3 regions of the Janthinobacterium foliorum genome follow, and region 1 is predicted to be linked to each of the others. Evidence: predicted binding sites of a transcription regulator. Region 1 holds the regulator's gene; each other region holds the start of a gene.
The links. Region 1 encodes sigma-54, which starts transcription at its own class of promoters, with help from an activator protein. Its sites were predicted from a motif close to TGGCANGNAANCTGCTTT; they were not measured.
Positions count from the first base shown of each region.

Region 1 (7,076 bases):
GTTGCCAAGGAGTTCGCCCATGCATGGGCGAACCGTTGCGCAGGCACGCAGCAGTGCTGCGTGAATTCCCTGCTACACCAACGACTCGCCATGAGTGGCGATTAATGTTGCCAAGGAGTTCGCCCATGCATGGGCGAGCCGTTGCGCAGAGACGCGGCAGTGCTCTGCGCACCCCATGCTGCCCCCTCGTTCGTCCAAGCAATACAACATATCGAATTGCAATAATTTGTAAAGATAATTGCCTTGGAGGCAGAGCGTCGGCCTTTATTGTATGATCGTCGTATGCATATCGTCCTTATTACCGGAATATCCGGCTCCGGCAAATCCGTCGCACTCAATGTGCTGGAAGATACCGGCTACTACTGCGTCGACAACCTCCCGCCAGGCTTGCTGCCCAGCCTGGTGCAAACCCTGCTCGATGAAGGCGCGCCGCAACTGGCCGTCGCCGTCGATGCGCGCAGCGCCGAATCGCTGGCCAATTTGCCGCACAATGTGGCGCTGCTGCGCGACCAGGGGCACGATGTCAAAGTCATGTTCCTGACGGCCACCACGCATGCGCTGGTGGCGCGTTTTTCGGAGACGCGGCGCAGCCATCCGCTGTCGCATGAATTGCGTCCGAACCAGAATCCGGCCAGCCGCCGCACCCTGATCGAGTGCATTTCGGAAGAGCGCGAACGCCTGTCGGCCATCGAACAGCTGGGCCATGTGATCGATACCTCGGAGCTGAGCGCCAACAAGCTGCGCAGCTGGATCAAGGATATCGTCGCCTCCGAGCGCGCGCCGCTGACCCTGTTCTTCGAATCGTTCGCCTTCAAGCTGGGCGTGCCGCTCGACGCCGATTTCGTCTTCGATGTAAGGGCCTTGCCCAATCCCTATTACGACCTGGCGCTGCGCCCGCTCGACGGACGCGACGCCCCCGTGATCGCCTTCCTCGATGCCCAGCCCAGCGCGCTGGAAATGCTGGCCGACATCCGCGCCTTCATCGAAAAATGGTTGCCATCATTCAAGTCCGACAACCGCAGCTACCTGACGGTGGCGCTCGGCTGCACGGGCGGCCAGCACCGGTCCGTGTACATGGCAGAACGGCTGACGCAGTATTTCAGCGCCAACGAAAGAGTCGTGCTGCGCCACCGCGAACGGGCTTAGGGCCTATCCAGGTCGCGCAGCGGGTGCGCCTGTGCCGGCCAGACGGGCGCAAAGAAGCGCGCCACCATGGCTGCGTCGACCTCGTCCAGGCTGGCGGGATTCCAGCGCGGCGCATTGTCCTTGTCGACCACCAGCGCGCGCACGCCTTCGAGCACTTCGCCATGTTCGAAATTGTGGCGCACCACAGTGCGTTCCATGCGCAGGCAATCGGCCACGCCCAGATGCGCGCCGCGCCGCAGCAGCTCCTGCGTCACCGACATCATCAGCGGCGAGCGCAAGCGCATGGCCGCCAGCGCCTTGCCGGCAAACGCGCTGTCGTCCTGCGCCAGCGAGGCCATGATGGCGGCCACGTTGCCGGCGCCGAAGTGGCGGTCCAGCGCCGTGCGCGCCGCGGCCAGCGCGGAATCGCCCGCCTGCGCCTGGAACGGGGCCGCCAGGGCCTTGATGGCGACGGGCAAGGCTTCGCCCTGCGTCGTCTCGAACAGGGCCAGCAGCGCGGGCATCTGCGCTTCAGGCAGGTACACGTCGGCCAGGCCCGTGTACAAGGCATCGGCCGCGCCGATGGTCAAACCCGTCAAGCCCAGGTACAAGCCCAGCTGGCCCGCCAGGCGGGACAGGAAATAACTGCCGCCCACGTCGGGAAACAGGCCGATATTGACTTCCGGCATGGCCATGCGCGTGCGGCCCGTCACGATGCGCAGCTGGTTGCCGGGACCGGCTTGCGCCACGCCCATGCCGCCGCCCATCACCACGCCATCCATGATGGCGATATACGGTTTTGGATAGAAATGAATTAAATGATTTAATGCATATTCTTCAGTAAAAAAATCTTCCAGCAGTGCGCTGCCGCCTTGCGGCGTAGACAAGCCCGCATCGTAAAAGAAGCGGATGTCGCCGCCCGCACACAGGGCCTTGTCGCTGCTGGAGCGGATCACCACGGCGTCTACCTGCGGATCGTCGCGCCAGGCCAGCAGGGTGGCGCTGAGGGCCCGCACCATCTCCAGCGACAGGGAATTCAAGGCTTTCGGGCGGTCCAGCACGATGTGGCCGGTACGGTTGCGGATGGCAGTCTGGACGAAGTCGCTCATGGCAGGATGGAAAGTAGTGGGCATGGCAACATTCTAGCGCCTTCGGGTGCAATATTGCGTTCCCGTGGCCCTGCCCGACGCGGGCGACGGGCGCAAAAAAGGGCGCGGTAGGCGCGCCCTTAGTTGATCACAACCGGTTGACAGTGGCAGGCCGTTTAGACGGCGGCGACTTCTTCATCCGAGTTGTCTGGCAGATGCTTGATCGCCTCTTTACCGTGCCCTTGCACTTTGGTTTTGTACTTCATCACTTGCCGGTCCAGCTTGTCGATCAGGGTATCGATCGCGGCATACAGGTCTTGCGCCAGGCTTTCCACGTAGACGGTCTTGCCGCTCAGACGCAGGTTGACTTCGGCCTTTTGACGTTTTTCTTTCTCTTTGAGGTTGTCGACGGTCAGAATCACGGCAATATCGATGACTTGATCGAAATGACGCTTCACACGCTCCAGTTTCGCTTGTACGTATTCACGGATGGCTGGTGTCACTTCAAGATGATGTCCGCTGATGGTGAGATTCATACACACTCCTAAAGATGATTCGGGTTCGTGCGGTCCATCGTATCCGGCCCGCAGAGGAACCGAAAAAAACTTACAAACACTTACGCAGACTCACTGGCGGAATTTTCAATGCTTCCCGGTATTTGGCAACAGTACGTCGCGCAATCACCATGCCTTGTTCCCCCAGCATGTCCGCAATCTTACTGTCGGATAAAGGATTTTTAGGGTCTTCAGCTCCTGTCAGTTGCACGATCAATGCCCGTATCGCCGTCGATGACGCTTCGCCCCCCGCTTCGGTGGCGACATGGCTACCAAAGAAATATTTCAACTCGAACATGCCGTGCGGGGTCAGCATGTACTTTTGAGTTGTTACCCGCGAGATAGTACTCTCGTGTAAACCCAGTGTATCAGCTATTTCACGGAGCACAAGGGGACGCATGGCAACGGCCCCATGCGAGAAAAAATTCTTTTGTCGTTCTACTATCGCCTGTGCCACGCGCAGGATGGTGTCGAAGCGCTGGCGCATGTTTTTGATCAGCCACTTGGCTTCCTGCAACTGTGCGCCCATGGCCCCTTCGCCCTTGCCCTGCTTCAACAAATTGGCGTACATGGCGTTGACGCGCAGGCGCGGCATGACGTCGTTGTTCAGCGTCACCTGCCAGCCACTGCGCGCGCGCTTGACGACGACGTCGGGCACCACGTAATCGGACACGTCCGAGGCAAACACGGCGCCCGGATGCGGGTTGCACAGGCGGATCACCGTCTGCGCCTCGCGCAAGTCTTCGTCGTCGCAATCGAGGGCTTTTTTCAGCTTGTTGAAATCGCGCTGGGCAAACCAGGCCAGGTGTTTTTCCACGATGACGAGGGCCATGCGGCGCGTCACCATGGCGATGTGCGGCAAACGCCTGATCTGCAGCGCCAGGCACTCGGACGCGTTGCGCGCGCCCACGCCGGGCGGGTCGAAGCTTTGCAGCAGGGACAAGGCCGTGCGCAGCTCGTCGGCATCGATCTCCAGCTCTTCCGGCAGGCGCGCCAGGATGTCGTCGAGCGGCTCTTCCAGGTAGCCATTGTCGTCGAGCGCATCGATGATCAGTTCGACGAGCGCGCGGTCGCGCAATTCCAGCACCGTCACGCGCATCTGTTCCATCAGGTGCTCGCGCAGGGTGCAGTGGTGGGCTTCCAGCTGCGGACGCGAATCCTCGTCGTCGGGCGCCTTGCCGCGGCTCGCCTCGCTCCAGTCGCTGTCGGCGCCATCCATGGCGGCCGGGGCGTCGCCGCCCTCGCCGTCAAACGTCTCGGCTTCGGCCGGCGCCACCGGCGCGTCCTGGCCCGGCGGCTGGGGCGGCGCTTCGGCCGGTGCCGCCGTGGAACTGAGGGCGCCATCGGAAAGCAGCCGCAGCGAACGGTCGAGCGGATCGTCGAGCCGTTCGAGCAGGGGATTGTCCGTCAACAGTTGCTCGAGTTCCTGGTGCAATTCCAGGGTAGACAATTGCAACAGGCGTATCGATTGCTGCAACTGAGGCGTCAGTGCCAGGTGCTGCGAGGTGCGCAGCTGCAATGATTGTTTCATTGGCTCACATACGGAAGTGTTCGCCCAGATAGACCCGGCGTACCGACTCGTTCGCGATGATGTCGTCGGGGCGTCCCGACGCCAGCACCGAGCCCTGGTTGATGATGTAGGCACGGTCGCAGATACCCAGCGTCTCGCGCACATTATGATCGGTGATCAGCACGCCGATATTGCGCTCCTTCAAGAAGCGCACGATGCGCTGGATCTCGATCACGGCAATCGGATCGACGCCGGCGAACGGTTCGTCGAGCAGCACGAAGCGCGGGTCGGTGGCCAGCGCGCGGGCGATTTCCACGCGGCGGCGTTCGCCACCGGACAGGGACAGCGCCTGGTTCTCGCGCAGCTTTTCAATCTGCAAGTCGGCCAGCAGCTTGTCCAGGCGCTCTTCGATCTCGGCCTTCTTCAGGGGACGCCCTTCGACGGTCTGGATTTCCAGCACGGCGCGGATATTGTCTTCCACCGTCAGCTTGCGGAACACGGACGCTTCCTGCGGCAGGTAGGACAGGCCCATCTGCGCGCGGCGGTGGATCGGCAGGCTGGAAATGTCCACGCCGCTGATATCGATGGTGCCGCCGTCGGACGGCACCAGGCCGACGATCATGTAGAACGAGGTGGTCTTGCCGGCGCCGTTGGGGCCCAGCAGGCCCACCACTTCGCCGCATTCGACTTGCAGCGACACATCATGCACGACTTGCCGCTTGCCATAGGTTTTCTGCAGCCCGCGAACGATCAGGGTGCTGCCGCAACGTGTATTTTCCATTATTTCTTTCCTGGCGCAGGCGTCGCTGGCGCCTTCTCCGCCGCTGGGGCCTTGGTCTTCGGCTGGATCACCATGCGCACGCTGCCGGCGCCCGGGGTGCTGGTGCCGCTGTCGGAGTTTTCCATCGTAAACACTTCCTTGCGGCTGTCATACGAAATGAAGGCGCCGTTGGCCACGTCCGTCGGTTTCGTGCCTTCCAGGCGCGTCAGCTTGGCCTTGGAAAACAGTTTCACCACTTCCGTCTTGTTGTCGTATTCCACGCGCTCCGCTTCGCCTTCCACCCACAGGTCGCCCGCGCCATCGCGCTTCTGGCGGAACGTGGCCAGCTTGCCCGGATCGGCCCAGAAGGTGATGAACTGGTAGCCCTGCGGATCTTCCGTGATCAGGGCCCGGCCCGCCTTCATGGTCAAGGTGCCTTTCACCAGCACCACGTCGCCCGTCAGGGTGCGCGTCTGCTTGACGTCATCGACCTGGCCGCGCTGGGCCGTGATGACGGCTTCCTTCTCGGAATCGGCCTTTTCGGCATGCGCCGTGCCCATGACGGCCAGCGAAAATAGGGTCAGCAGCAAGATGTTTTTCATATTATGGTTTCCTTGTTTCATTCTGTCATTTGGCCGCGGCACCTGGCCGTGGTTTCGGCGGCAGCACGATGCGCAGGGCATTGTGCACTTCCACCACGCCGGTCGCGTTATTCGCCTTCATGCCCACGCCATGGATGCGCGAGGCGCCCGTCAGGATGTCGACAGGGACATCCGTTTCCATCCGTTCTTCATCCGGGTATACCGTCAGCGCTTCCGTCTTCAGGGTCAGGTTCTGCGCCTTCGGACTGGCCACGCGGTCGACCACGACCTGGCGGTGCAGCTGCAGCCGGGTATTGTTCTGGTCGATATGCGCCAGTTCCGCGTTCATGTTCATCGGCGGCATGTCGGGCGTCAGCTTGCGCACGAACGGCTGGTCGATATCGGACGAATCGTCAAGCGGGTAATGCGTGAGCTTGGTGCCCGACACGATATAGCTGGGCTTGCCCGTCAAGTCCATGCGCACCAGGCTGAAATTGGTAATGAAATAGTCGGGCTCGTTCACACTCTTGCTGGCATTGATATCCTGGGCATTCTTGTTCATCACCTCGAGCAGCCAAAAGCTGCCCAGCGCGACGACAACCGCGCCCAGCACGGTAAAGATGATGCGCCAGCGATGGGCGCCTCCTGGCTTTTGCATAGTGCTTCACTCTCTCCAATGACACTGGCGGCAAGGCGCGCGCCTCACTCCAGGAACGGCGCCATGACGCGCGCATAGTTGTCCTGGGCGCGCAGCAGGAATTCGCAGATCTCGCGCGCCGCGCCACGCCCGCCGCCGGCCTGCGTCACGTAATGCGCCATGGCCTGCACTTCCGGCCGCCCGCCGGGCACGCTCACGGCGAAGCCGACGCGGCGCAGGATGGGGGCATCGATGACGTCGTCGCCGATATAGCCGCACTGCTCTTCCGTCAAGCCCGTCAGCGCCAGCAGTTCGCGGAACGGCGTCAGCTTGTCATGGCCGCCCTGGTGCACATGGGTAAAGCCCAGGTCTTGCGCGCGGCGCGCCGTGATGGGCGAGCGGCGCGCGCTGATGATGGCCGTCTGCACGCCCGATTCCTGCAGCAGCTTGATGCCCAGGCCATCATACACATTAAACGTTTTCATCATCTCGCCGTCCGGGCCGAAATGCAGGCTGCCATCGGTGAGCACGCCGTCGACATCAAAGATCATCAGTTTGACCTTGGCCGCGCGCGCCAGGTTGTCCGCCACGCTGTCCATCAGATCACCTTCGCTTGCGTCAGGTCATGGATATGCAGGGCGCCGACCAGCTTGCCGTCGGCATCGACCACCAGCATCTGGTTGATGCGGTACTGCTCCATCACGGCCACGGCATCGACGGCCAGGCGCTCGGGCGCAATGCTGCGCGGCTGCGCATGCATGACGTCGCGGATCGCCACTTTCGTGAAATCCTGCACGCGCTCGAACATGCGGCGCAAGTCG
Region 1 is NZ_CDXDQE010000014.1:113,051-120,126, forward strand. It holds gene rapZ (RNase adapter RapZ) at 283-1,146, shown strand; gene ACZ92H_RS24060 (enoyl-CoA hydratase/isomerase family protein) at 1,143-2,234, opposite strand; gene hpf (ribosome hibernation-promoting factor, HPF/YfiA family) at 2,390-2,749, opposite strand; gene ACZ92H_RS24070 (RNA polymerase factor sigma-54) at 2,820-4,298, opposite strand; gene lptB (LPS export ABC transporter ATP-binding protein) at 4,303-5,058, opposite strand; gene lptA (lipopolysaccharide transport periplasmic protein LptA) at 5,058-5,639, opposite strand; gene lptC (LPS export ABC transporter periplasmic protein LptC) at 5,665-6,276, opposite strand; gene ACZ92H_RS24090 (KdsC family phosphatase) at 6,321-6,854, opposite strand; gene ACZ92H_RS24095 (KpsF/GutQ family sugar-phosphate isomerase) at 6,854-7,076, opposite strand, start outside.

Region 2 (7,076 bases), on a different contig from region 1:
AAATTGACATCGCTGCACTTGGCGTGGAAGGGGTTGAGCATCCACGGATCGACATCGATCATCTTGCCGAATTTCTTCACCACTTCATCGTAGGCCGTGTAGTGGTTGCTCTTGCGGCGCAAGGCCCAGCCCGCGTGCAAGGGCGGCAGCAGGCTTTGCTCGTGGATGTTTTGCAAGATGTCGGGGATACCGTCCGACAAGTCGTTATTCAGCAGGATCGTGCACGGATCGAAATCCTTCAAGCCCAGGCGGCGGCCATTGTTCAGGCGCACGAGGGGCTCGATGACGAGCATGTTGCCATCCGGCAAAGCCAACGGTGTCGGCTGGGTGATCTCGGGCGACCACGAGCCGAAGCGCACGTGCAGCCCCGTCTGGCGGAAGATCTGCATCAGGCGCGCCACGTTCTGCAGATACTGCGGCGTGGTGTTGTGCAGTTCCGGCACGATCAGCAGGTTGCGGGCATCCGGACAATACTTGTCGATGGCGGCCATGGCCGCCTGCACGGACAGGGGCAGCATTTCCGTGGCCAGGTTATGAAAGCCGCCAGGGAACAGATTGGTATCGACGGGCGCCAGCTTGTAGCCCGCATTGCGCAAGTCTACCGAGCAATAGAAGGGCGGCGTGTGCTCTTGCCACTCCATGCGAAACCAGCGCTCAATGGCCGGCGTCGCGGCCAGAATCTTTTTTTCGAGGTCGAGCAGCGGTCCGGTCAGGGCCGTGACGAGATGGGGAACCATAGTTACATCCTTAAATTATGTGCAGTATTCAAAAAAGCACACAGAACTGCTGACTATATTACCGTGTAAGTACCCCAAATCGGGGCAAAAGCCTTGTTTTAAAGACCTTTTCCATTCCCATAACGAAAAAAAGGCACCTCGATGAGGCGCCTTTTCAAGCAAAACAACGCTGGCATGGGGCGCCGGAGGCGTCGCCATGCCATAAAATTAACACTTAGCCGTGGTAGGCCTGCTCGCCGTGGCTGGTGATATCCAGGCCTTCGCGCTCTTCTTCTTCCGGTACGCGCAGGCCGATGACGATGTCGACCAGCTTATAGGCGATGACGGACACCACGGCCGACCAGATGATGGTGGTGCCGACCGCTTGCGCCTGGACCCACACTTGATGGCCGATGGAGTACGGGTCCGCCGACATCTTGTTGGTGACATAGTCGAAGATGCCCTGGCCGCCCAGTTGTGGCGCGGCAAACACGCCCGTCAGCAAGGCACCCAGGATGCCGCCCACGCCGTGCACGCCGAACACATCGAGCGAATCGTCGGCGCCGATCAGGCGTTTCAGGCCATTCACGCCCCACAGGCAGACGATACCGGCCAGCAAGCCGATGACCAGGCCACCCATCGGACCGACGAAACCGGCTGCCGGGGTGATCGCCACCAGGCCGGCCACGGCACCGGAGGCACCGCCCAGCATGGAAGGCTTGCCCTTGGTAATCCATTCGCCAAACACCCACGACAGGGTGGCGGCGGCCGTGGCCAGCATGGTGTTGACGAACGCCAGGGCGGCAACGTCGCCCGCTTCCATCGAGGAACCGGCATTGAAACCGAACCAGCCCACCCACAGCAGGGAAGCGCCGATCATGGTCATCGTCAGCGAATGCGGTGCCATCGATTCACGGCCGTAGCCGACGCGCTTGCCAATCATGATGGCGCCGACCAGGCCGGCGATAGCGGCATTGATGTGCACCACGGTGCCGCCGGCGAAGTCCAGCGCGCCTTTTTGCCAGATCCAGCCCGCTTTCAGGGCTTCGCTGGTGGCCGTTGCCGCGTCGGTGATGGCGTCAGGACCGGTCCAGAACCAGACCATGTGGGCCGCCGGCAGGTAGGCAAACGTGAACCACAGCACGATGAAGGCCAGCACGGCGGAAAACTTGGCGCGCTCGGCAAAGGCGCCAACGATCAGCGAGCAGGTAATCGCGGCAAACGTGCCCTGGAAGGCGACAAACACGAACTCGGGAATGACGACGCCCTTGCTGAAGGTGGCGGCGGCGGCAAACGTGCCTTTCACCGGATCCCAGATGCCATTCAGGAACAGGCGGTCAAAGCCACCGAAGAAGGCGGTTTTTTCCGTGAAGGCCACCGAGTAGCCGTAGATACACCACAGCACGACCACCAGGGAAAACACCATGAACACTTGCATCAGGACCGACAGCATGTTCTTGGAACGTACCAGGCCGCCGTAGAACAGGGCCAGGCCGGGGATCGTCATCAGGATGACCAGCACGGTGCAGATCATCATGAAACTGGTGTCGCCCTTGTTGGCGACGGGCGCGGCCGCTGGCGCCGGAGCGGCTGCGGGTGCTGGCGTTGCTGCGGCAGGCGCGGCGGCCGGTGCGGCGGCGTCAGGCGCAGGTGTCACGGCGGGTGTGGCAACGGCCGTCGTCGCTGCGGCGTCCGGCTTGGCCGGGGCATCGGCAAAACTGGGGGCGGCAACGCCCAACGCGCACAGACAGGCAAACCCAGCTAGCAATTTTGTTATATTTTTACGCATCAATATTCCCCTTAGAGCGCTTCGTTGCCGGTTTCACCGGTACGGATGCGGATGACTTGTTCCAGGTTGTACACAAAAATCTTGCCATCGCCGATTTTACCGGTACGCGCGGCGCCTTCGATCGCTTCGATGGCCTGGTCGACGATGGCATCATCGACGGCCGCTTCAATTTTGGTTTTTGGCAGGAAATCGACGACATACTCGGCGCCACGGTACAGTTCCGTGTGGCCTTTCTGACGACCGAAACCTTTGACCTCGGTGACGGTAATCCCTTGCACATTGATAGCCGACAGGGCTTCGCGCACTTCGTCCAGTTTGAACGGTTTAATGATTGCAGTAATCATTTTCATGGCAGTCTCGCTTAAAAGGTTTTGGAAACAGTCAATACGAGGCCGAGCTTCGCCAGATTCTTGCCGTTGGGCGCCAGCGACGTGATGTCGGCGCGGACGGCAGCCAGCGACACAGTAGCGATGCCCGGGAAATCCTTGGTCACGCCCAATTTGTAGTCGTAATAGCTGAGTGAATCATTGTGCTTCACGCTCTGGTGGCCAATGTGCAGGTTGAACGTGTAGTCGTCGTACAGCGGTACATTCAGGCCGGCGTCGATGTAACCGCTGTTCTTGCTGTCGGCCACGCCGAACAGATTGGTCGTCGAATGCGAATATTTGATGTAGGCAGGGCCGAAACCGACCTGACCGTACAGCTCGAAAGTATTGGCATTCGTGCTCAAGCCATTCGAGGGGTAGAAGTAGTACAAACCGCCGACATCGTAAGTGATCCCCGGTGCGAATTCGCCCCGCTTGCCGCCGTAGACATCCCATTCCAGGTTCGTGTCGCCGCCGCCATCCTTGATCCATTTAATGCTCGACAGCCACGTCCCCACATACAGGCCGGTGGGATTGTGGGTATAGTCGGCACCGCCGCTGATGGCTGGATTCAAGCGGCTTTGCGACAGGCCACGGTAGCGGTAGTCACTGGTCAGCGCCACGTTATAGCTCACCACATTATCGGGTACCGCTTCGGCTGCAGCAGGCGCGGCCACCGTATCCTGGGCCAGGGCGCTACCGCTCAAGGCGGCCAGGGCCAGTGTCAACGCTGCAGCTAAAGTCATGTTCTTGGACAGATTCTTCATGGCGATTCCCTTTTATTGAACTTTTAAAGCGGTTGAGGTTTAAAATCTTGTCTGGAGATCACAAAGCGTTCATAGCTTCTTTAGCAGAATACGTGCCAGCTCTCTTGCCACCTTGACAGGTGCATTTCCGTCCATACATACCCTGCAAGCCCCTGGACATGCGGCAAGGAACTGCTGGAGAGCTGTAACTGCCCAGATTCGCACCAGATTAACGCCGCTGTGCACCGCAATGGTGCGATGCACAGGCTGCACCATAAAAGGACTTACCATGGACATGAATACCTTCTTTAACGATTTGCAAGGCAAGATCCACCAAGCCATCGAAAACTCGCCCGCCAAGGATATCGAGAAGAACGTCAAATCGATGATGACCCAGGGCTTTGCCCGCCTGGACCTGGTCACGCGCGAAGAATTCGATATCCAGGCACAAGTGCTGGCCAAGACGCGCGCCAAGCTCGATGCACTGGAGTTGCGCCTGATCGAGCTGGAAGCGCGCCTGAACGAACCTAAAGCGTAAGGCTAGACGGGCAAGGCGCGGTTATCGGCGGCCTTGCTGGCCTGGCGCAAAGCCCGGGCGCATCCACTGGCTAGACTGAAGCTGCCCGCGCCCGCGGTGCAGGGGATACTCATGAGCCTGGCAGTCCTGAAAAGCCGCGCGCTGGCCGGCATGGAGGCGCCCGAGGTCAATGTCGAAGTGCACCTTGCCAACGGCTTGCCCTCGTTTACCATCGTCGGCCTGCCGGATACGGAAGTGAAGGAATCGCGCGACCGTGTCCGTGCCGCGCTGCAAAACTGCGGCTTCGAGATGCCGGCGCGGCGCATCACCGTCAACCTGGCGCCGGCGGATCTGCCCAAGGAATCGGGCCGTTTCGACCTGCCGATCGCACTGGGCATCCTGGCGGCCTCGGGCCAGTTGGCAGGCGACCAATTGCATCGCTATGAATTTGCGGGAGAACTATCGCTGTCGGGACAGCTGCGGCCCATCCGCGGCGCGCTGGCCATGACGTTTGCCATGCAACGCGGCAGGACGGGCGCACCGCGCGCCTTCATCCTGCCGCAGGCGAACGCCGACGAGGCGGCGCTGGTCAGCGATGCCAGCATCTACCCGGCACACACCTTGCTCGAAGTGTGCGCGCATTTTGCCGCGCCCGCCGGCCAGACCGCCCTGCAACGGCACCCGCCAAGCTTTCCATCGTCCATCTTTACTTATCCCGACTTTGCCGACGTACAGGGGCAACAGCAGACGCGGCGCGCACTGGAAGTCGCGGCGGCGGGCGGCCATAACGTCTTGATGGTGGGTCCGCCTGGCGCCGGCAAGACCATGCTGGCCAGCCGTTTTCCCGGCGTGCTGCCACCGATGAGCGAGGAAGAAGCCCTGGAATCGGCTGCCGTGCATTCGCTGGGCGGTCATTTCAAGGTGGAACACTGGAAACGGCGCCCCTACCGTGCGCCCCATCAGACAGCCTCCGGCGTGGCCCTGGTGGGTGGCGGCCATGTGCCGCGGCCCGGTGAAATTTCGCTGGCCCACTGCGGCGTGCTCTTTCTCGATGAAATCGCCGAATTCGACCGCAAGGTACTCGATGTCTTGCGCCAGCCGATGGAGTCTGGCGTCATCTGCATATCGCGGGCGGCTCGCCAAGCCGAGTTTCCCGCCCGTTTCCAGCTGATTGCCGCCATGAATCCTTGCCCCTGCGGCTACCTGGGCCACGTGTCGGGCCGCTGCCGCTGTACACCGGATGCCGTGCGGCGCTATCACGGCCGCCTCTCCGGTCCCTTGCTCGACCGTATCGACTTGCAGATCGAGGTGGCAGCCATGCCGCCCACGGCGCTGGGCCGGCAAGCGGCCGCAGGCGAAGCCAGCGAGCATGTCGCCGCGCGGGTCGCGGCCGCCTTTGCCTTGCAGCTGGCGCGTCAGGGCAAGGCAAACCAGCGCCTGAACAATACGGAACTCGAGCAGCATTGCCGACTGGAAGCCCAAGGCGAGCGACTCTTGCACGGTGCCATGCTGCGCATGCACTGGTCGGCACGCACGTATCACCGGATTCTGCGCGTGGCCCGCAGCATCGCCGACCTGGCTGGCAGCCCCGCCATCACGCCAGCGCATCTTGCTGAAGCAATTCAATACCGGCGCGTGCTGCAAGAAATATAGATGCATCTGCGCCGCCTCACGCGTGCGCGATTGCGCAGGGCGGGCAGCGCTGCTACCATCTCCTGATGAAAAAAACATCACTTGCCGTCCTCTTGAGCATGCTGGTGGCAGCCAGCGTACTGTCCGCCTGCAGCCCGAAATTCGACTGGCGCGACTATCGCAGCCCCGATGCCCAGTTCACGGCCCTGTTTCCAGGCAAACCGTCCGTGCTGACGCGCGACATCGATCTCGATGGCAGGAAAGTCAGCCTGACCATGACGGCCAGTGAAGTCGACGGCAGCACTTTCGCCATCGGCAATGCCACCCTCGATAGCGCTGAACAGGCCCAAGCGGCGCTGCCGGCCATGAAGACTGCCCTACTGAAAAATATCAATGGCAAGGTGCGTAGTGAAACAACGGCCGCTGCGGCCAGCAGCAGCGCGGCCGGTACGCGCCAACGCAGCACCCTCAGCATCGAGGCGACGGGAACGCAGCAGGGCAAGCCCGTCTTGCTGGTGGGGCGTTTCGTGGCACAGGATAAACACATCGCCCAGATCATCATCCTCGGAGAGGAAAGCAAGCTGTCGCGGGAGACCATCGATACCTTCATCGATTCCGTGAAACTGGATTGAGTCTTAACGACCGCTTAAATGGCGACTTTCGGCGACTTTCGTGTGCGGCGGGCTCTTGTAAATGGGTGCGCTGTCCAACAGATAAGAGCATCCAGCCTGCACGCATGCACGTTGGCAATCGGACGGCCTGTGTAAATTTTCAAGTCGTGATATTGTTTCGACACCAACAACAAGTTTCAGAAAGTTCATATGTTGATCTCATTCAAATCCAAATCCTCCCCTGAAGTGCTGATGTACCAGGAACATGCCCAGCGTATTCTCGACATCCTGCACAAGAACCCGACACGCGGCGTCATCACTGCAGCGGAAGCGGGTGAAGCCCTGGCTTTGCTGGAAAAGGAAGTGGCGGAAAGCAAACGGCATCCGGAAAACGATATCGAACACGACGCGCATACGCCGGAAACGCTGGAAGACGGGGAATCGGGTGAACATGCGCGCGCGCAAAAAGTGCATCTGTCGCAACGCGCCTACCCGTTGATGGAAATGCTGCGTTCGGCCAAGGCCGAAGGCGAGAGCATCATCTGGGGCGTGTAGTCCGATGAAGGCAGCAGACGAAAAAAAACCCCGCACCTAGCGGGGTTTTTTTATATTACAAGCCTGACGATAACCTACTTTCACACTGGTTGCAGCACTATCATCGGCGCAAAGTTGTTTCACGGTCCTGTTCGGGATGGGAAGG
Region 2 is NZ_CDXDQE010000018.1:110,984-118,059, forward strand. It holds gene gshA (glutamate--cysteine ligase) at 1-737, opposite strand, end outside; gene ACZ92H_RS27475 (ammonium transporter) at 952-2,505, opposite strand; gene ACZ92H_RS27480 (P-II family nitrogen regulator) at 2,517-2,855, opposite strand; gene ACZ92H_RS27485 (TorF family putative porin) at 2,867-3,637, opposite strand; gene ACZ92H_RS27490 (accessory factor UbiK family protein) at 3,906-4,154, shown strand; gene ACZ92H_RS27495 (YifB family Mg chelatase-like AAA ATPase) at 4,266-5,786, shown strand; gene ACZ92H_RS27500 (hypothetical protein) at 5,852-6,397, shown strand; gene ACZ92H_RS27505 (DUF1840 domain-containing protein) at 6,587-6,931, shown strand; rRNA gene rrf (5S ribosomal RNA) at 6,993-7,076, opposite strand, start outside.
Region 2: ACZ92H_RS27485 (TorF family putative porin) is a predicted target of sigma-54. The motif match lies at 3,718-3,735, and genes of this name have one in related genera.

Region 3 (7,076 bases), on a different contig from region 1:
GGCGCCATGCGTCGTGTCGACGCCCTCGCCTTTGACGCGCGCGTACGCGGGACCAGCCTCGGCGCTGGCCATGCCGGGCAACATGCGGATGCTCATGCGGCCTCCTCTGCCACGATAGGCTTGCGTTTGAGCTTGCTCAAGACACCCAGCATGCCTTGCTGCATGAACAGCGTGACGACGATGAACAGCAGGCCCAGCACGAACAGCCACAGTTCCGGCAAGGCGGCCGTGAACCAGCTCTTCAAGCCGTTCACCGTGAAGGCGCCCAGGATGGGGCCAAGCAGGGTGCCGCGCCCGCCCACGGCCACCCACACCACCATCTCGATGGAATTGGCCGGCGACATCTCGGAAGGATTGATGATGCCCACCTGCGGCACATACAGGGCGCCGGCGATGCCGCACAGCACGGCGGATAAAGTCCAGACGAACAGCTTGAACCACAGCGGGTTGTAGCCGAGGAACATCAGCCGCGCCTCGCTGTCGCGCACGCCCTGCAATACGCGGCCCAGCTTGGAGGTGACGATGGCGCGCGCGCCGATCAAGGCCGCCAGCAGGATGGCCAACGTCAGCAGAAACAGCACGGCCTTGGTGGCGGGCGCCGTCACGCTATGGCCGAGGATGGTCTTGAAGTCCGTGAAACCATTGTTGCCGCCAAAGCCGGTGTCATTGCGGAAGAACAGCAGCATGAAGGCATACGTCATCGCCTGCGTGATGATGGAAAAATACACGCCCTTGATGCGCGAGCGGAAGGCGAAATAGCCAAACACGAAGGCGAGAATGCCCGGCACCAGCACGACGAGGGCCATGCAGTACCAGAAATGTTCCGTGAAGGCCCAGTACCAGGGATACGTCTTCCAGTCGAGAAAGACCATGAAGTCGGGCAAGCTGCTGTGATACTGGCCCTGGTCGCCGATGGCGCGCATCAGATACATGCCGTGCGCATACGCGCCCAGCGCAAAGAACACGCCATGGCCCAGGGACAATATGCCCGTGTAGCCCCACACGAGGTCCAGCGCCAGCGCGGCCAGCGCGTAGCACATGAACTTGCCCACCAGCGCCACCGTATAGGCGGACACATGCAGCGCATGCCCTTCGGCAAACATCAAATTAAACATCGGCAACAGCGCCGCCAGCACCGTACAGGCGGCAATCGCCATCCACACGGGCCGCGTGAACAGGCCGGACTTGATTTGATAGGAGGTAATCATTCGACGCTGCGTCCCTTCATGGCAAACAGGCCCTGCGGCCGGCGCTGGATGAAAATGATGATGAATACCAGAATGGCGATTTTCGCCAGCACGGCGCCCGCCACCGGTTCGAGGAATTTGTTGACTTCGCCCAGGCCCAGCGCGGCGATCACGGTGCCGGCCAGCTGGCCCACGCCACCCAGCACCACCACCATGAAGGAATCGACGATGTAGCTTTGTCCCAGGTCCGGCCCCACATTGCCCAGCTGCGACAGGGCCACGCCACCCAGTCCGGCGATGCCGGAACCGAGGCCGAAAGTCAGCATGTCGACCTTGCCCGTTGCGACGCCGACGCAATCGGCCATGCGGCGATTTTGCGTGACGGCCCGCACGAACAGGCCCAGGCGAGTCTTGTTGAGGATCAGCCAGACGGCCACGACAACGACAATGGCAAAAACGATGATGGCCAGGCGGTTGTACGGCAGCACCAGACCGCCCAGCACGGTCACGCCGCCCGACATCCAGGCCGGATTGGCCACTTCCACATTCTGTGCGCCGAAGATGGTGCGCACGGCCTGCATGAGGATCAGGCTGATGCCCCACGTGGCCAGCAGGGTTTCCAGCGGCCGCCCGTACAGCCAGCGGATCACCGTGCGCTCCAGCACCACGCCCACCAGTCCGGCGACAAAGAAGGCGGCCGGCAAGGCGGCCAGCAGGTAGGCATCCTGCATGCCGGGCAAGTAGCTGCGGAAGAACAGCTGGCACAGATACGTCGTATAGGCGCCGATCATCAGCAGCTCGCCATGCGCCATGTTGATGATGCCCATCAAGCCAAACGTGATGGCCAGACCCAGCGCGGCCAGCAGCAGCACGCTGCCCAGCGAAATGCCGTAGAACACATTGCCGGCCAATTCCATGCGCGCCACTCGTCCCTTGATCTGGTGCATGGTCTCGATGGCGGCCAGCTGCACGGCTTCGTCCGGTTCGCTGGCGCGGCCATCCGGCCCCCTTTCCAGCATGGCTTGCAGCACGGGCAATAACCGTGCATCGCTGCTGCCGGCCAGGTCCTGCACGGCCTGCCTGCGCGTGGCCGCATCGGGCGCATGCAGGTTGGCGCTGGCGATCAGCACATGCAGGACCTGCCGGATCTCCGCATCCGTCTCCTGCGCCAGCGCGGCGCGGATCAGCGGCAGTTGCGCCGGCTCGACGGCTTGCTGCAGCGCCTGCGCGGCGGCCAGCCGTTCGGCCCGTTGTGGCGCCAGCAGTTTCAGCCCCGACAAGGCACCGGCCACGGCCGAGCGCAAGCGGTTATTGACCATCACGCCATCGATGCCGTCCGGCAGCAGCACGTCCTTGCCGCTGGCCGGGTCATGCGCCCGCTCGCCATCGACGATATACACCTTGCCGTCGGGCGTGGCATATAAATTATCGTCCTGCAAGGCTTGCAGCACCGTGGCGGCTTCGGGCGTGGCCAGGGCGGCGATCTGCGCCACGGCGGCCACGCGGGCATCGGGGTCGTCGCCGGCCAGGGGCTTGAGCACGTCGGTGGGGATGGCCGCCTGCGCCATCGACGCTAACAACAGGCAGGCGAAAACCAGCAGTTTGGGAAAGAGCTGCATTTGCGTTCCAAAGAATGAATGCACAAGGATGTATGCTTGCCCAATGGCTGCGACCGGGGGGGCATACGCGGCGGGTCTGCCCCCGGCATTTTGCCTGGGGCTACAGTGATGATGCGGCGCGCATGCGTCTACAGCTTCTGCTTGCCCTCGTTGCCCTTGATGTAAGGGCTCCAAGGCTGGGCGCGGATCGGTTCCTTGGTTTTCCACACGACATTGAATTGCCCGTCCGCCTTGATCTCGCCGATCATCACGGGCTTGTGCAAGTGGTGGTTGGTCGGGTCCATGGTCAGGGTAAAGCCGGACGGCGCCTTCACGCTCTGGCCCGCCATCGCGGCGATCACCTTGTCCGTATCCGTCGACTTGGCTTTTTCCACGGCCTGCGCCCACATGTGGATGCCCACATAGGTGGCTTCCATCGGGTCATTCGTCACCACCGAACCCGCGTTCGGCAGCTTTTGCGCCACGGCATACGCCTTCCACTGCTTGATGAACGCCGCGTTGACGGGATTCTTGACGGATTCAAAGTAGTTCCACGCCGCCAGGTGCCCCAGCAGGGGCTTGGTGTCGATGCCGCGCAGTTCTTCCTCGCCCACGGAAAACGCGACGACGGGCACGTCCGTGGCCTTCAAGCCCGCATTGCCCAGTTCCTTGTAGAAGGGCACGTTCGAATCGCCATTGATGGTGGAAATGACGGCCGTCTTGCCGCCCGTGGAAAATTTCTTGATATTGGCAACGATGGTTTGATAGTCGGCGTGGCCGAACGGCGTGTAGACCTCGCTGATATCGCTATCTTTCACACCCTTGCTTGTCAAGAAGGCGCGCAATATCTTGTTGGTGGTGCGCGGATACACGTAATCCGTGCCCAGCAGCACGAAGCGTTTGGCGCCGCCGCCATCCTTGCTCATCAGGTATTCCACGGCCGGGATCGCCTGCTGGTTCGGCGCCGCGCCCGTATAAAACACGTTCTTTTCCAGTTCCTCGCCCTCGTATTGCACGGGGTAGAACAGCAGGCTGTTGAGTTCCTTGAACACCGGCAAGACCGACTTGCGCGACACGGACGTCCAGCAGCCGAACACGACGGCCACCTTGTCCTGCGCCACCAGCTGGCGCGCCTTTTCCGCGAACAGGGGCCAGTTCGACGCCGGGTCGACGACGACGGGTTCCAGCTTCCTGCCCAGCACGCCGCCCTTGGCATTGATCTCGGCGATCGTCATCAGTGCCACGTCTTTCAGCGAGGTTTCGGAAATGGCCATGGTGCCGGACAAGGAGTGCAGGATGCCCACCTTGATCGTGTCGGCGGCCCAGGCCGCCTGCATGGTGGTGGACGTGGCCAAGGCCAGCGCGCCTGCGGCTGCCGCTTTCAAGATGATGCGTCGTGACATGTGGACTCCTGAGTGAAGAACTGCATGAGTATCAATGGATGGGCATACGATGTTGTTAAAGCAGAATGCATGCCAGCACCAGCAGAGCAACCCCATGGTGCGCTTGCCATGCCGTGGTGCAAGCGAGAGCCGGCTGCACGCCCCGGCTGCACGAAAAAAAACCTGGCTGCACAAGGACTGTGCAGCCAGGTTTCAACTTGCCGTAAAACGGTGCGCCGGGCGCGTCACTCCTTGCGCGGCGCGCCCCGCAGGCGGCGCCAGCCCTTGCGCCCCAGCGGGAACAGCAGTACGAAAGCAAGGAGCCACGGCAGGATGTAGGCCATGGCCGTGATGGCGTTGGCCACGCCTTCCGACAGGTTGTCCGTGAAATTGCCCAACGCCCGCTTGACGGGCGTCCAGAACGATTGCCTGCCTTCCGCGCTGATGGCCACGTTCAGCAAATCCGTATCGATGCGCTGCATCAACAAAGCGTTGGCCGCCGTGGCCTGCTCCAGTTCCACCTGCACGGTGGCCAGTTCCTTGGTCACCTTGATCAGGGCATCGACATTCGTGCCCGAGCGCTTTTCCAGGTCCTGCAATTGCGCCTGGTACTGTTTCAGCATCTCCAGGCGCTTCTTGCTGTCGAGCACGGGGCGGCCCAGGTCTTCCACCTTCGTGCCCTGGCTGGTGACGTCGCCTCCGGCAGCGACCAGCGCGACGAGCTTCTTGATGCCGGCCGGCTTGGCGCGCATGCTGATGCGCGCGTGCACGTAGCGGCCGCTGTCGAGGCTGGAATCGAGCAGCAGGCAGCCGTTCTCCGTATCGGCCTTGCAGGCGGCCACGACTTTTTCGTACAGGGGCCGCACTTGCGCCTCATGCGTATCGACGCTGACGCTGTGCTCATAGGCCAAAAATTCACTGCCCTTTTCCTTGCCGTCGAGGCGCGCGGCGCTGGACTGGCCGCCGCTCTCGCCCTTGCTCCCGCAACCGGCCAGGACGATCATGCCGGCCACTGCCAGCCGCCGCATGCCTTGGGATAAACGCTTGTTCATGGATTCCTCTTGTTAATTAAGCGTGAAGCGTGCCCTTGCTTGCACCAAGTTTATTGCCACATGAAAATCATGAGGAAAAAACAAGGGGCGATTTTAGTCGAAAGACAGGCCTATTCGCTGTTCTTCTGCGCCAGCGCAATAAAAATGCGGCCCGTTCCCCGCAGTGAGCGGCCGCTGCGGCTTTGGCGCCGGCGCCGTAGCTGGTATCATGCGGGCAAACGCCAGCCGGCCATACTGGCCCGGCCCATGCAATACCCTGCGAAGCGGCCCGCGCCGCCGACGCCTCCCTACAGATCAGAGAAACGAGTTCCTATGAGCACATCATCGTCCCACCCATCGTTCTGGCGCCGAGTCCCGCTGGCCTTCGGCGCCTTCTTCAGCACCCTGTCGGATGCCGCCTATGCGGCCCGCGTGGAAAAGCTGGCCTTGCCGGAAGCCGCGCCCGTCGCACCGGCGGCCCCTGCGCCCGCACCCGTGCCGGCGCCGGCCGCCGCGCCCGTCATCTTGAAGGAAGCCACGCCCGATGCGGCCCTGCAATTGCTGGCCCTGCTGCAACGCGAAGCGCGATTGATCGACTTTACCCAGGAAAACCTGGGCAGCCATGCCGACGCCGACATCGGCGCGGCGGCCCGCGTGGTGCACGAAGGCTGCGCCAAGGTCATGCGCGAATATTTCACCATCGACCCCGTGCGCCAGGAAGCGGAAGGCAGCCGCATCGTGCTGCAGGAAGGGTTTGACTCTGCGCAAGTGCGCCTGACGGGCAACGTGGTCGGCTCGGCGCCGTTCACGGGCACCCTCAGCCACCGCGGCTGGCGCGCCTCCAGCGTGCGCCTGCCGAAACTGAGCGAACAGCACGATGCGGCCATCCTGGCGCCAGCCGAGGTGGAACTGTGAACGACGTGAGCAACCACACCCCGGACAGCCCGCGCTACGCCATCGGCATCGACCTGGGCACCACCCACAGCGCCCTGTCGTATGTGAACCTGGATGAAAGCGACGGAGAAAAATCCAGCCACGGCGTGCTGCAAGTGCCGCAGCTGTCGGCGCCGGGCACCGTCGAAGAACTTTCGCTGCTGCCGTCCTTCGTCTACCTGCCCCACGCCGACGAAGTGGCGGCGGGCGACCTGGCCCTGCCCTGGGTCACCGAGGAAGCCGAAGCGCCCTTCGTCGTCGGCGAAATGGCCCGCAGCCGCGGCGCCACCACGCCCATCCGTTTAGTGTCCAGCGCGAAAAGCTGGCTGTGCCACCCTGGCGTGGACCGCCGCGCGGCCATCCTGCCGAACGACGCGCCGGCCGAAGTGGCGCGCATCTCGCCCATCACGGCGGCCACGCGCTACCTGACGCATTTGCGCCAGGCCTGGGACCACGCCCACCCGCAAGCGCCGTTCGCGCAGCAGGAAATCACCGTCACCATTCCCGCCTCCTTCGACCCGGCCGCGCGCGAGCTGACGATGGAAGCGGCGCAGGCGGCCGGCTACACCTCGCTGACCCTGCTGGAAGAGCCGCAGGCGGCCTTGTACAGCTGGATCCAGACCAGCGAAGGCCGCTGGCGCAAGGAAGTCAAGCCGGGCGACATCATCCTGGTCGTCGACGTGGGCGGCGGCACCAGCGACTTTTCGCTGATCGCCGTGCTGGAACGCGATGGCGTGCTGGAACCGCACCGCGTGGCCGTCGGCGAACACATCCTGCTGGGCGGCGACAATATGGACCTGGCGCTGGCCCACCTGGTGGCCCGCAAGCTGGCCGCCAACGGCACCCAGCTGGATGCCTGGCAGATGCGCGCGCTCACCTACGGCTGCCGCAGCGCCAAGGAAAGCCTGCTGGCCGACAGCGGCCTGGAAGTGGCGCCCATCGTCG
Region 3 is NZ_CDXDQE010000002.1:513,885-520,960, forward strand. It holds gene urtD (urea ABC transporter ATP-binding protein UrtD) at 1-96, opposite strand, end outside; gene urtC (urea ABC transporter permease subunit UrtC) at 93-1,208, opposite strand; gene urtB (urea ABC transporter permease subunit UrtB) at 1,205-2,806, opposite strand; gene urtA (urea ABC transporter substrate-binding protein) at 2,935-4,188, opposite strand; gene ACZ92H_RS06715 (DUF4349 domain-containing protein) at 4,413-5,219, opposite strand; gene ACZ92H_RS06720 (DUF2760 domain-containing protein) at 5,532-6,113, shown strand; gene ACZ92H_RS06725 (Hsp70 family protein) at 6,119-7,076, shown strand, end outside.
Region 3: urtA (urea ABC transporter substrate-binding protein) is a predicted target of sigma-54. The motif match lies at 4,246-4,263, and genes of this name have one in related genera.